2 regions of the Winogradskyella schleiferi genome follow, and region 1 is predicted to be linked to the other one. Evidence: riboswitches for the same ligand, from Rfam matches in the RefSeq annotation. Region 1 holds a riboswitch; the other holds the start of a gene.
What was found. A riboswitch is a leader RNA that binds a small molecule or an ion and turns the genes downstream of it on or off. The one in region 1 is predicted to bind S-adenosylmethionine.
Positions count from the first base shown of each region.

Region 2: it holds a riboswitch for S-adenosylmethionine, as region 1 does, so the genes downstream of both, HM990_RS01210 (trans-sulfuration enzyme family protein) here and HM990_RS16650 (O-acetylhomoserine aminocarboxypropyltransferase/cysteine synthase family protein) in region 1, are expected to answer to the same signal.

Region 1 covers NZ_CP053351.1:3,841,431-3,848,974, forward strand. Annotated here, with positions in the region: gene leuC (3-isopropylmalate dehydratase large subunit) at 1-459, opposite strand, end outside; gene HM990_RS16640 (2-isopropylmalate synthase) at 514-1,689, opposite strand; gene HM990_RS16645 (hypothetical protein) at 1,834-3,384, shown strand; SAM riboswitch class I at 3,614-3,737, shown strand; gene HM990_RS16650 (O-acetylhomoserine aminocarboxypropyltransferase/cysteine synthase family protein) at 3,878-5,176, shown strand; gene HM990_RS16655 (alpha/beta fold hydrolase) at 5,285-6,292, shown strand; gene HM990_RS16660 (translocation/assembly module TamB domain-containing protein) at 6,718-7,544, shown strand, end outside.
Region 2 covers NZ_CP053351.1:257,865-265,408, forward strand. Annotated here, with positions in the region: gene HM990_RS01205 (homocysteine S-methyltransferase family protein) at 1-330, opposite strand, end outside; gene HM990_RS01210 (trans-sulfuration enzyme family protein) at 450-1,619, opposite strand; SAM riboswitch class I at 1,715-1,838, opposite strand; gene HM990_RS01215 (HupE/UreJ family protein) at 1,975-2,571, shown strand; gene HM990_RS01220 (deoxycytidylate deaminase) at 2,668-3,096, shown strand; gene HM990_RS01225 (S41 family peptidase) at 3,122-4,729, shown strand; gene HM990_RS01230 (FAD-dependent oxidoreductase) at 4,733-5,338, opposite strand; gene HM990_RS01235 (CHAT domain-containing protein) at 5,568-7,544, shown strand, end outside.

The sequences.
Region 1 (7,544 bases):
TTGTGCGACCTGACTTGTGCCAATGCCGAATGCAATGGTTCCGAAGGCACCATGTGTTGACGTGTGACTATCTCCACAGACCATGGTTAAGCCTGGTTGCGTCACTCCTAACTCAGGAGCCATCACATGGACAATTCCATTATATTTATGTCCTAACTCATATAATGTAATATTGTTTTTTTTACAGTTTTCAGAAAGTTGCTCTAACTGTTTTCTAGAAAGCGCATCTCTAATGGGCTGATCTTGATTTAAAGTTGGTGTATTATGATCTGCCGTTGCCACAATTTGGTCAGGCCTGAAAACAGGAATTCCGCGATCTTCCAATTCATTGAAAGCTTGCGGACTTGTAACTTCGTGTATTAAATGTTTATCAATATATAGAATCTGAGGCCCATTTTCTATGGTGCTGACCACGTGTGAATCCCAGACTTTATCGAATAGTGTTTTTTTTGTTGTCATATTTATTTTCCGCGAAAGCGGTAATCTCATTTTTACTAAAGGCTCGTTGATGAACTATGCAGAAATTATCTGTTCGTAAACCTTACTGGTTTCAATAATTTGATGGATATCGCTATCATTGATTTCTTTCTTTCTGTCCGCAAATCTTAAAAAGTTGGAATAGACATCATCTAGCTGAAGTTTTGTTAATTCGTAACCTACAATTTTAGCTCTGTATGCTAAAGCAGCTCTACCGCTTCTTGCGGTTAAAACAATTGCAGACTCAGTGACACCAACATCTTTAGGGTCAATAATTTCGTAAGTTTCACGATTTTTAATGACACCATCTTGATGAATCCCAGAACTATGCGCAAAAGCGTTAGACCCAACAATGGCTTTGTTTGGTTGCGTATAAATACCCATGCTATCCGAAACAAGTTGACTCATTCCATAAAGCAACGACGTATTAATATTGGTATCTAAATTAAGATAAGGATGTTGTTTTAATACCATTACCACTTCTTCCAAAGCTGTGTTACCAGCACGCTCACCAATACCGTTTATTGTGCATTCTATTTGCCTTGCACCATTTATCACGCCCTCAATAGAATTGGCCGTTGCCAAACCTAAATCATTATGGCAATGGCACGAAAGAATCGCTTTTTCAATACCTTTTACATTTTCTTTTAGGTATTTAATTTTTGCGCCGTATTCACTCGGTAAGCAATAACCTGTCGTATCTGGTATATTCAATACAGTTGCACCAGCTCTAATCGCCGCTTCGCAGACTCTTGCTAAATATTCGTTATCCGTTCTACCAGCATCTTCAGCATAGAATTCAACATCTTCAACAAAGGACTTTGCATATTTTACAGCAGCAAACGCACGCTCCAAAATATCCTCTTGAGTCGTTTTAAATTTATGGATAATGTGTGATTCTGAAGTTCCGATTCCAGTATGGATTCTTGGCTTTGCTGCATATTTCAACGCTTCTGCAGCCACTTTTATATCATTTCGAACTGATCGTGTCAATCCACAGACCGTTGCATTTTTTACAATTTTTGAAATCGCTTCAACCGATTCAAAATCACCAGGACTTGACACAGGGAAACCAGCTTCAATCACGTCGACACCAAGCACATCTAATTGTTCTGCGATAATAACTTTTTGCTCTTTATTAAGTTTGCAACCCGGAACTTGTTCACCATCACGTAAAGTTGTATCGAAGATTTGTATATTGTTATCAGACATATATCAAAATATATTTATAGTATTGTCTTACGAATTTATATTTTGAAATTGAATAATCTGTTTCCGATTGCATTGTTTTACGATGTTCAAAAGCAAAAAGAGTTACTATTTTATTGATTATCAACACAATAAATCTATTTTATATTGACAACTAAAGACCAAAAAGATAATTTATTTTCACTCGTAAAGTCCTTAACAAAGTCTGAAAAACGACAATTCAAACTTTATGTAGGGCGGCTTGGTGTGAATTCTGATTCAAAATTCATGAAACTTTTCAGTTTTTTAGATAAAGCAAAAGGCTATAATGAAGCGTCGATCATAAAAAGTGGTATTGTAAAAAAGCAGCAACTTGCCAATGTAAAAGCGCATTTGTACAAACAGATATTAATTAGTTTGAAATTGAATCCTTCGCATCAAAATGTGCGCTTACAAATTAGGGAACAACTCGATTTTGCTTCTATTCTATATCACAAAGGCTTATATAAACAAAGCTTAAAAATATTAGACAAAGCGAAGGAGTTAGCGATTTCGTATGAAGAAAAAAATTCAGCTTTTGAAATTGTAGAACTTGAAAAAGTAATTGAATCACAATACATAACGCGTAGCATCAGTACACGTGCCGATGAGTTGGCCATACAAGCTAAAGAACTAAGTTCACTCAATGTCATTGCTAGTAAACTCTCTAACTTATCCTTACAGTTATACAGTACCATTCTTAAAACGGGCTATGTAAAAAATGAACAAGAGAGCCAAATGGTCACTAAATATTTTGATGACCGTTTACCTAAAATTAACTTGGCTAAATTAGGGTTTCGTGAAAAGCTTTGGCTCTACAAAGCCAACTTATGGCAAAGTTTTTTACTTCAGGATTTTTTGAACTGCTATAAATACGCTTCAAAATGGGTGGATTTATTTCATCAAAATCCTAGCATGATCAACCTAAATCCGGTTTTTTATCTCAAAGGGAACAATTACCTATTGGAATCCTTATTTTTCATTGGAAACAAACAAAAATTTGTAAAGAAATTAGAGCATTTTAAAGCTACCGTAAACAATTCAAAATTCAATAAAGATGAAAATGTTTCAACCTTGGTGTTTCTTTATACCAATTTCCATAGCATTAATCAACACTTTATTGATGGTAGTTTTGAAGATGGACTGGCATTAATTCCACAAATTGAAAAAGAACTCATTCAATTCAAAGACCGAATTGATCCGCATCATAAAATGATTTTTTATTACAAATTTGCCAGTTTACATTTTGGCGCAGGAAACAATAAAGCTTGTATAAAATATTTAGACAAGATTATTTCCAACAAATCGCTTTCCATGCGAGAGGACTTACTCTGTTTTTCTAGAGTATTAAATCTTGTGGCTCATTATGAAGCTGGATTAGATTATCATTTAGAAACGCTTTTAAGAAGTACCTACAAGTTTTTGATAAAGATGAATGACTTGCATGAAGTGCAGAAAGAAATGATAAAATTTATTAGAGGACTTCAATATATTTACCCACACGATCTTAAAAATGCGTTTAAGGAACTTCATAAAACATTAAAAACATACGAAGACCATCCTTACGAACGCAGAGCATTCTTATATCTAGATATTATTTCTTGGTTGGAAAGCAAAATTGAAAACAAGCCTGTTGGCGAAATAATTAAAGCCAAATATTTGGCAAAAAATCCTTCTTAATTAGCGGAATTTCATAAAAAACCCATAAAAAGTCATAATAAATTTGGAATTCTAACTTTTGTGTTGCAATATTTGTATTCACAAAGTTCAAACACTTACTGAAAAAAGAATAACTTTTAAAAATAAAGTTCAAGGCGCAAAAAATTTATAAACCGCAGTTTGCATATGCAAATGAAGATTTAAAAATTTTGAAGTAACGCAGAAATTTGCTTTTAAAATTGTTCTTAAAATGTTATCAAGAAAGGCGGAGAGATAGACTCGACGAAGCCTTAGCAACCCTTAGATTTACTATGAAGGTGCTAAATTCTACTTGAAAGTGCAAGTCATTTTTTGCATATTCGGATAGATAACTCAAGACTAATTACCCATCTGTAATTAGCATTTTCTTTATAACATTTTTCTAGTATAAACGCCATTAATTGGTGTTTCCATTCATGGAATTTTATTTCATCATTGGTTTGACTTAATTATTATTAACTCAAAAACAAGAAAAATGAGTACACAAAAATTCGCAACACAAGCGTTGCACGCAGGACACGACGTTAGTCAAACAGGAGGAACAAGAGCTGTTCCTATTTACCAAACTACATCTTATGTTTTCGATAATTCGGATGATGCTGCAGGGCGATTCAATCTATCGGTTCCTGGATTTATTTACACACGATTAAATAATCCAACAAACGATATTCTAGAGCAACGATTGGCAGCATTGGAAGGCGGCATTGCCGCTGTTGCAACAGCTTCCGGAACCGCAGCCATCTCAACGACATTACTAACACTTTTACGTGCTGGAGACCATATTGTGGCATCTAGTAGTTTGTATGGAGGAACGTACAACTTATTAAGCGTTACACTACCAAGACATGGTATTACAACGACGTTTGTAGACGCCTCTGACCCAGAAAATTTTGAGAAAGCCGCTCAGGAAAACACAAGAGCCATTTTTGTTGAATCTTTAGGAAACCCTAAACTCGATGTTTTAGATTTAGAGGCGATTTCAAAAGCAGCAAAAGCACATAAAGTACCTTTAATTGTTGACAATACAGTGGCAACGCCTTCGCTTTTAAATCCAATTGAATATGGCGCCAATATTGTCATTCATTCGTTGACCAAGTATATCAATGGTAACGGAACGTCCTTAGGTGGAATTATTATTGACGCTGGAACTTTTGATTGGACTAACGGTAAATTCCCGGAATTCACAGAACCTTCTGCAGGTTACCATGGCTTAGTATATAGTGAAGTCATTGGTCCTGCTGCCTTTATTGCAAAAATCAGAATTGAAGGCTTGCGTGATTATGGTGGTGCATTGAGCCCGTTTAATGCATTTCAAATTATTCAAGGCTTGGAGACTTTAGAATTACGTATTCAAAAACATAGTGAAAACGCATTGGAATTAGCAAAATGGTTACAAGCACAATCCGAAGTGAAATGGGTCAATTATCCTGGTCTAGAATCTAGCAAATATAATTCCCTTGCCAAGAAGTACTTGCCAAAAGGACAAAGTGGTATCGTTACCTTTGGATATGAAGGCGGTTACGAAGCCGCAAAAACCATCGCAGATACCACCAAAATATTTTCTCTATTAGCCAATATTGGTGATACAAAATCATTAATTATTCATCCTGCAAGTACGACGCATCAACAATTAAGTGATGAAGCACAAGAAACGACTGGCGTGACTAAGGATTTAATTAGACTATCTGTTGGACTAGAGAATATTGAGGACTTAAAAGCAGACTTAAAAGAAGCATTTGCGGCTGTAAAAGAGAAGCAAGCACTTCAAAATTAGTCTTTACAAACACAGTTGATGTTAAAAAAACAGATATCTCTTTCATAGAGGTATCTGTTTAATCGCTTAAAAATTTAAAAGGATTCCCATTGTCATGGGAGCTAAGAGATGGGAAAATTAAATTATATATATCTATCAGATTTTAATACCGAATCCGGAAAGGCTTATGCTATAAATCTATCTTACCAAACATTTGGAAAGGCGCTACATGAAGCTCCTATTGTTTTGGTAAATCATGCCCTTACCGCTAATTCTAATGTGATTGGAGAACATGGTTGGTGGAATGATTTAATTGGAGCAAACAAATGTATAGACACCAATTCATATAGCATTTTAGCATTCAATATTCCTGGAAATGGCTACGACACTAATGCCGAAAACTTAATCGAAAACTACAAAGATTTCACGGCTCGCGATATCGCTAAATTGTTTGCCTTGGGATTAGAGCAATTAAATATAGAACAGCTTTTTGCGGTTATTGGTGGTTCTGTAGGAGGTGGTATTGCATGGGAATTGGCTGCATTAAAACCTCAACTTATAGAACATTTAATTCCAATAGCAACCGATTGGAAATCTACGGATTGGTTGATTGCTAATTGCCATATTCAAGATGCAATTCTCAATCATTCAAGTGATCCACTGGCAGATGCTAGAATGCATGCTATGACGTTATATCGTACACCAGAATCATTAAAGCAGAAGTTTGAAAGAACTAAAAGAAACAAGGACCTTTTTAACATCGAATCTTGGTTAAATTATCATGGTAATGCGTTGAATAATCGTTTTAACCTATCGGCTTATAAAATGATGAATCAAATCTTACGCACTATTGATATTACTGAAGGACGAGGTGATTTTATAGACGTAGCTGCAAAAATTGAATCCGATGTACATATCATTACCATCAATTCCGATTTGTTTTTTAAAGCCGAAGAAAACTGGAATAGCTTTGTTGAACTGAAGAGTAGAAAAGAAAATGTCCATATTCATGAGATAAAATCAATTCATGGCCATGATGCCTTTCTAATTGAATTTGATCAGTTAGAGCGTTTTTTAAAACCTATTTTTAAAGTTAAAGTAAAAACTTCTGAAACTTCAGATAAGCAAGTGGCATAGTTAAATCAGATTTTGGACTCTAGATTCAAGTCCCAATTAATCTGAAACCAGCTGCAGCAAACGGCAGTAACGCTCGACATAAACAGGTCGTTTTGTTGGGAAACCATGGTAATCGCATCAGATTTTGATGGCATTGTTGATTCGATAAAAGGGCTTTGTACTGCTTAACACATTGAAAACATCAAATCGTATCTCATCGAAAAAGTGGAAAAGCATCTTCAGTAAAATGCTTCAAAATTATAGCTAAACATCAAATTTCTGCTGTGGAAATTATTGATCGCTTGATGTTTATTAATCCTGATGAATTTTTGAAACGAAATTTTAACTGAACAGCATTTATTTTTAGTTAAAATATTGGAGTGTCAGCGTTAATATTAATAGCAATAAAGACAATTATAATACATTTGTCCATTTATCTTTGAGACTTGGACAGCACCGAAAACATAGAACCCAAAACATCCAAAAAACGAGACTATCGTTGGATACGCAGAACTCTACGCGTGTTGTTGGGAATTCTTATATTTTTATTTTTGGTTATTCTTTTTGTAAGAAGTCCTTGGGGACAAAGTATAATTGTGGACAAAGTTGTAAACTATATCTCCAATAAAACCAATACTAAAGTTGACATAGAGAAACTTTTTATCACTTTCGATGGCGACGTGCAACTCGACGGCCTTTATTTGGAAGACAAAAAAGGCGATACCTTGGTCTATTCCAAATCCCTAGAAGCCAATATTCCACTCTGGAAAATGATAAGAGGCGAAGCCGTCGGTGTCGATGCTCTTGATTGGGACGGTTTGCGCGTCAATATTATTAGAAAAGATTCCATCGAAGGCTATAATTTTCAGTTTTTGATTGATGCTTTTGCAGCAACAGACAGTACAACTGTTGCTACAGATACAACTTCAACACCACTGAACCTTGTTCTTGGCAACTTAAACTTTAACAATTTTGATATCATTTTTGATGATGTGGTTGCAGGCATCGATTCCAGATTTAAAATCGGCAATCTGGAAGCTGATATGGAAACCACCAATGTAGAGGATATGGTTTTTAAGGCTTCAACCATTAATCTTAGCGATGCCAATATTAAATTTATCCAAAAACCTGTAGCGATTGATTCAACAGCTTCAGACGTGCCTTTGCCAAAATTCTCGTTTGACAATTTAAGCTTGAATAATGTGGTCGCTTATTACGAATCCCAACCCGACCGAATCATCGCAGATGTAGACATTTCGGAGTTTGCTACGGA
Region 2 (7,544 bases), 980 kb from region 1:
AACTTGTTTAGCGATCTTAGCCGATTCAAAATTCAATTCATAAACCAAATCTTCCATGTCGTAATCTGCCATGGCGATTGTGGTTCCTGAAAATGTATTGGTTTCCACGATATCTGCTCCAGCTTCAAAATATTTAGCATGGATTTCTGCAATGGCTTTGGGCTGCGTTAAGGACAATAAATCGTTGTTTCCTTTTAAGGAGGAAGGATAATCTTTAAAACGTTCGCCTCTAAAATCTTCTTCAGTGAAATTATATTGCTGAAGCATGGTTCCCATAGCGCCATCAAGGACTAAGATTCGTTTTTGTAATTCTTCTTTTATTTTGCTCATAGTTTTTTGTTTTTAAAACACCCCTAATGAGCTACGCTCGGTAATTTCTAAACAAAATATATTTTGTTTCTCATTAACCTCAAGAGGACAATCCAAACATTTAAATGTTTAGTTTAATTTCATTTTTCTAAGGCTTGTTTTAAATCGTTAATAATATCTTCAGGATGTTCTAATCCAACAGAAACCCTGATCAATCCTCCAGTAATTCCAGTTTCTAAACGCACATCTTCTGGTATTTTAGCGTGTGTCGTAGATGCTGGATGCGTCACTATACTTCTGGTATCGCCTAAATTTGCGGATAGTGATAACAGCTTTATAGAATTTAAAAATTTTCGACCAGCTTCAATACCTCCTTTAACTTCAAAAGCCACAATGCTTCCGCCTAACTTCATTTGTTGTTTGGCTAAATCGTATTGTGGATGCGTTTTTAAAAATGGATATTTTACAAAATTCACGTTATCATGAGATTCTAAAAATTCGGCCACTTTTAATGCACTATCACAATGTCTATCGATTCTAACGGGTAAGGTTTCCAAACTTTTTGATAACACCCATGCATTAAACGGTGATAATGCAGGACCAGTATTTCTGGAAAACAAATAGATTTTCTGAATTAAATCGGCTGAGCCAACCGTTACACCTCCTAAAACCCGTCCTTGGCCGTCCATTAATTTCGTTGCAGAATGAATCACTAAGTCAGCCCCAAATTTAATGGGCTGTTGTAAATAGGGTGTGGCAAAACAATTGTCAATTATAAATAAAAGATTGTGTTTTTTTGCGATGTCGCCCAATCGTTTTAAGTCTAAAATATCAACAGCTGGATTTGTTGGGCTCTCTGCATAAATGCATTTGGTGTTGGGCTGAATGAGACTTTCGAGGTTATCTAATTCATCAATTTTGAAATAGCTAGTAGAAATATGCCACTTCGGTAAAATATTATTGAACAAGGTTTGAGTTGAGCCAAAAATACTTCGACAAGATACGATATGGTCTTCGGAATCCAATAAAGCCGCAAATGTTGAAAACACTGCTGACATCCCAGAAGCAAAGGCATAGCCACGTTCGGCACCTTCCATTAAACATACTTTTTCTACAAATTCGGACGTATTTGGATTGGAATACCGACTGTAAATGTTGCGTTCTTTTTCATCTGCAAAAGAAGCGCGCATATCCTCAGCATCTTCAAAAACATAACTCGACGTTAGATATAACGGACTAGAATGTTCTAAAAATTCCGTACGTTCTATTTGCGTTCGTATGGCTTGTGTTTCAATGTGTTTTGAGCTCATTTCTATTTTTTAACAAATCAAAATACCAAATCCTTGAGGATATAGTTTATAGTAAAATGCTAAAAAGAATTTGAATTACAGATCGTAATTACGTTGGGTTATCTATCTAATCACACGATAAATGAATCGGTAATTACGTAGAATTTAGCACCTTCTTAATAAGTTTAAGGGTTGCTAAGGCTTCATTGGGTCTAATCCCTCTGCCTTTCTTGATAACATTTCAATACTTTATTTGAACTTTGTGAAGTACAATATTCCGAAAGAAATCAGTAATACGCAAATTTTATTCACTTTATTTTAACAGAGGCGTATAGTCTTTTAATCGTAACTTTGAAGCATCCCAAATGAATTAATTATGTTAGATAATTTCTGGTTTAATGTTCAATATGGCATGAACCATGTTTTAGATATCAACGGCTACGACCATGTGCTTTTCCTAATGGTTTTAGCTGTGCCTTATGTTTTTAAAGGATGGAAACGTGTGCTTTTACTCATTACCATGTTTACTTTAGGGCATACATTATCCTTAATTTTAGCCTCTTACGGTATTGTAACGGTCAATAGTAAACTGGTGGAGTTTCTTATTCCAATTACCATTTTAGTGGCAGCTATTTATAATTTATTTACGGCGAGTAGAAAAACGCATAGTAATAAAGTAGGTCTGTTGTTTTTTGCAACCTTGTTTTTTGGGCTCGTTCATGGGTTGGGTTTTGCGAGGGAATTTAAAATGTTTGCCGGTCAGTCTCAAAATAAATTGGAACTATTGATTGAATTTGCTCTAGGTATTGAAATAGCCCAAGTTATCATTGTATTTATCGTTTTGTTTATTGGTTTTCTATGCCAAACGATTTTTAGAGTTTCCCGTCGCGATTGGGTTATGGTATGTTCATCTATTGTGATTGGTTTAGTTATTCCCATGATTTTAGGAAGTGATTTGCTAAGTAATAGCTAAAGTTTGGTAAAACTTTAACGGCTAGTAAATTGGTTATAAAATACGAAGCGTTTATATTCGTTACTACTAAGTACATTTGTATTAGAATAAGAATTAATGCCACACACAAAACAATTACGTTACGATAAAGCTTACCTACGCATTGCCAAAGAATGGGGAAAATTATCCCATTGCAAACGCAAACAAGTTGGCGCACTTATTGTAAAGGATAGAATGATAATTTCTGATGGCTACAATGGTACACCAACAGGTTTTGAGAATTACTGTGAGGATGACGAAGGCTATACCAAATGGTACGTGTTACATGCTGAAGCTAATGCGATATTAAAAGTAGCATCCTCAACACAATCTTGTAGAGGTGCGACGTTATATATTACGCTGTCACCATGTAAAGAATGTAGTAAATTAATTCATCAGGCAGGAATTGTAAGAGTAGTCTATCAGCAAGGTTATAAAGATGATTCTGGTTTACAATTTTTGGAAAGAGCAGGCATAGAATTAGAATTAATTGAAGATATAGATTGAGATTCCCATTTTCATGGGAAATAATATGGCAACAAAAAACAAATACATACCGCTAATTATAGGACTTGCGATTGCAGCAGGTGTTATTATTGGTGGACGATTAAATTTTACAGATACTTCAGACAACCTTTTTTCTACCAACAGCAAAAAAGATAAACTCAACCGTTTAATAGATTATATCGATTACGAATACGTAGAAGATGTAAATACCGATAGTATTGTTGATGTTACGGTTAACGGAATTTTAAATAATCTCGATCCACATTCATCATACATTCCAAAGGAAGATTTAGAGCGAATTACTGAAAACATGAAAGGTAATTTTGTGGGTATTGGTGTGAATTTCTATCCTTATAAAGATAGTATTGCTGTTGTAAAACCGACAGAAGGAGGTCCAAGTGAACGTGCAGGAATTATGAGTGGTGACCGTATTCTCTATGCAGATGGAGATACACTTTATGGCCGCAAAATTGATAACGATTTATTAGGTAAAAAACTCAGAGGTAAAAAGAATAGTACCGTAAAACTGACCGTTTTTAGAAAAGGCGAAGACGAATTATTGGAGTTTGATGTAAAGCGAAAAGAGATTCCGATTAAAAGTGTTGATGCTGCATATATGTTAACCGACGATTTGGGATACATTAAAATGAACCGTTTTGCGGAATCTACTTTTATGGAATTTAAGGATGCTCTGGATGAACTGAAAGATTTAGGAGCGACAAAATTAGCTTTAGATTTAAGGGGTAATCCTGGAGGATTTTTAGGTATTGCAGAGCAAATTGCAGACGAATTTTTAGAAGATGATAAGCTCATTTTATTTACAAGAGATAAAAAGGGAAAGGAAGAACGGACTTATGCAACAAGGCGTGGTGATTTCGAAGAAGGCGAAATTTATATTCTGATTAATGAAAATTCGGCATCGGCTAGTGAAGTTATTGCAGGTGCACTTCAGGATAATGACAAAGGTATTATAGTCGGGAGACGTTCCTATGGCAAAGGATTGGTGCAGCGCGAAATGGCATTAGGCGATGGTAGCGCAGTCCGACTTACGGTTTCTAGATATTATACACCAACAGGTCGTTCCATTCAACGGCCTTATGTCAATGGTGATAGCGATAATTATTACAATGATTATTACAAACGTTTAAGAACTGGGGAATTGGCAGATGAAGAAAGTATAGTGGTAGATGATTCCTTAAAATTTACAACACCAAAAGGAAAAGTAGTCTATGGAGGAGGTGGCATCATTCCAGATGTTTTTGTGCCGGTGGATCGCTTGTTTGATAATGAAACGATAAATTATTTAAGACGAAGAGGTCATTTTGGCTATTTTGTGTTTGAAGAATTAGATAAAAATAGAAGCATCTATGAGAATGTCACTAAATACGATTTCATTAATAATTTTGAAGTTAGTGAAGATATCGTTGTACGTTTTCAGGACTATATAAATAAGCAAGAACGCACCAACATTACTTTCGTTGCCTATAATGATGAGATCAGGCTTCTGATAAAAGCAACCCTTGCACTTCAGTTATTTGACGATAATGCCTTTGAAGAAATTATAAATAAGGAAGATATTATGGTACAGGAAGTGATTCTTTTAAGTACAGAATATCCTAGTTTTAAGGAGTAAGATTTATATAATCTTATCGTGCACTTTAGTATGTTTCCCATCATTCCAAAGCGTTAAAATATCTGTTGCCACATGCGATCCGCTACCACAAGCCATTGAAAATTGACTGCGCCAACCCGCTAATGTTCCAGCGACATAAAGATTTTCTTCAATAAGATGATCTTTGTTTTTCAACCAAATTCTATCTTTTTCAATTGTAGCCCTTGGGTGTGGCTCTATATAATTTTCCAAGCCTTTTATGGTCATTAAACTCGTATATCCGACAGCAATTACGACGATTTTAGAATGGTATCTATTTTTATTAGTGGTTACAATAAATCCTTCGCTAACTTTTGCAATAGCAGTTACCTTTTCTTTTTCAAATTGAAAAATATGAGGATAAAGATTAGCTAGTTGTGTTTTTCCATCCTCCAAAATATCAGAACCCAAAGTGCCAGGTTGTAACCCTAAAACATTATTAAATAAAGCATTTTGAAGATGTGATGTTTTTTGATGGGCAATAATGCCAATGGTTTTACCTTCCGCAAAAGGCTTGTTTTTTGCAGAACCTAAAACCAAAGCACAAGATAAGCCAGCTGCACCAGCTCCAATAATTAATGTATTAAACATGTTTATTATTTTTATAACAAAATTAAGCTAATTGCCGGACATGAAATTACTTAGTAAAAAGTGCCTGTTTTTTATTCAATAGCCATAGCAGATTGTTCATTTGGCTTATAAATCTTAAATTTAGCTAATTATTCTATAATTATTTATGAAGCATATATGTATTTTAATAGTTACACTATCTAGTATTATTTCAATGTCTGCGCAAAATTCATGGGAGGATTATACTAAGATGGCTGATTCATTAGCATTACTCTCTCAATTTAGGCAGGTTTTAGATTGTAGAGACAAGGCTGTTGAAATTGCAAGTGTTACAACAAAAGACACTATCCCATATTTAGAGTTATTAAGAAATATTTCTCAAAACGAATCCATAATTGAAGACAAAGATTTAAAGGAGGAGGCTTATAATAATTTGAAAAGTCAAATTGAGGAATTAAAGAAATTTAGTACAAATCCAGATCGGTTATACAGAATATATAATCGATTATATAAAGCTTCAAGTCAAACTAATAATATTGACGACAGTGATTACTTTATAACTCAATCTTTAGAAAATCACTACAAGAGTTCTGCAATTGATTCGTTGATGCTATTGGAAACATTACAAAACGCGGGTGCAACATATAAGCAGATCGGTAAGTTAAATGAATCCGTAGCAATGTTTCAGAAAGCTGAAATTTATTGTCAAGATTTAAAAATCGAAGATGCCAGTATGCTTGGATTTAATTATATGAGTTTGTCTGAACTTCATAGGTACAGATATCTCGATAATCCTAAAAAATTTATTGAATATTTAAAAAAAGCACAAGATGTTTATGAAAACGCTCATGCCGTAGATGATATGATACGTGTGTATCTGGGGCTTTCTGATTTTAAAAGTTCAGAAGGTAATTTTGAGCAGTCTATAAATTATTTAAAAAAAGCATTTCGAGCTTATAAAGAAGATGTTGAAGAATATAAAAAAGGAGGTTTAGATAAAAGCAATATTAATCTAGAGATGAAACTTCATAACTATTTTATTGAGAAATACAGAATGGTGGGTAATGAAAAATCAATGCTATACCACCTTAATGAAATGTTAAAGCAAGCGACACCAAAAGTTTTAAATGATAACATCAAAGATTTAATTAGTCTAAGTCATCTTTATCTAGTTGAATACTATGAAAATGATAATATTGAACAAGCCCTTATTTACTTAAATCAAGGAAGTAAATTTTTCCCAACGGAGGATTTGTATTTCATTCGAGAAGAATACGATATGCATTATGTTAATATATTCATGAAAAAAAACGAATATGATAAAGCGCTGACTATTTTAAAGACCTTGAGTGAAACAAAAGGATTACCACTGTTTATAGCAAAGACAACACTTGAAAAACGGATTGTCTTGAACATAAAATCCGAAAAGTATGATGATGCTTTTTTAGGGATAAATACGTTCTTAATACGCTATTATGATACTAACGAAGCTACAGATATTAGAACATTGGCTTATAAAGATTTCAATCCAGGAACAGTTTTGAGTGATACACAGCGTTTTTTGAATATCGCTAAAGAACTTAAAGCAACACCAAATGACCAAGTAACCGAAAATTTATATTGGTTGGCATTAAAACAGTTTCAAGCCAATCTAAAACAAGAGATTTTAAGTGATAGAGTTAACTTACTTTACGCTGATGTTTGCTACTATTTCTATACAAAAGCATCAAACAAGGCATTGAGTCCATCAAAATTAAATCAATTTATAACATTTACTGAAACGATTGAGTCTAAACATCTTTTAAATACCTTCATCAATAATAGAATAGATTCTCATGCCATTGAAATAGATACCTTAATCAACCAAGAGCAAAGAATAAGAGCCAACATTACTTATCTAAAAAAGCAAAATATTGAAAAGCCAATAGATAGTATTAATCAACTCATTTTTGAAGATAATTTAAAACTAGAAAAGATTAATGAGCAGCTTAAGAAAAACTCAAATAGAATGGCTGGCTTGGTGAACACCGAAAATATTCTAGAACAGATTAAAGACAATTACATTATTAAGTATAAGCAGGTCAACAATAGTCTATTTAGAATTGAATTTAACACTACAAAAGACATTACTGTCAATGAAATTAAAGATTATGACATTTTAAAAGATAAAATAAAAGAAACCGTTGCGCTTTTAAAAAAACCAGATTCTTCACCTGAAACTATAATT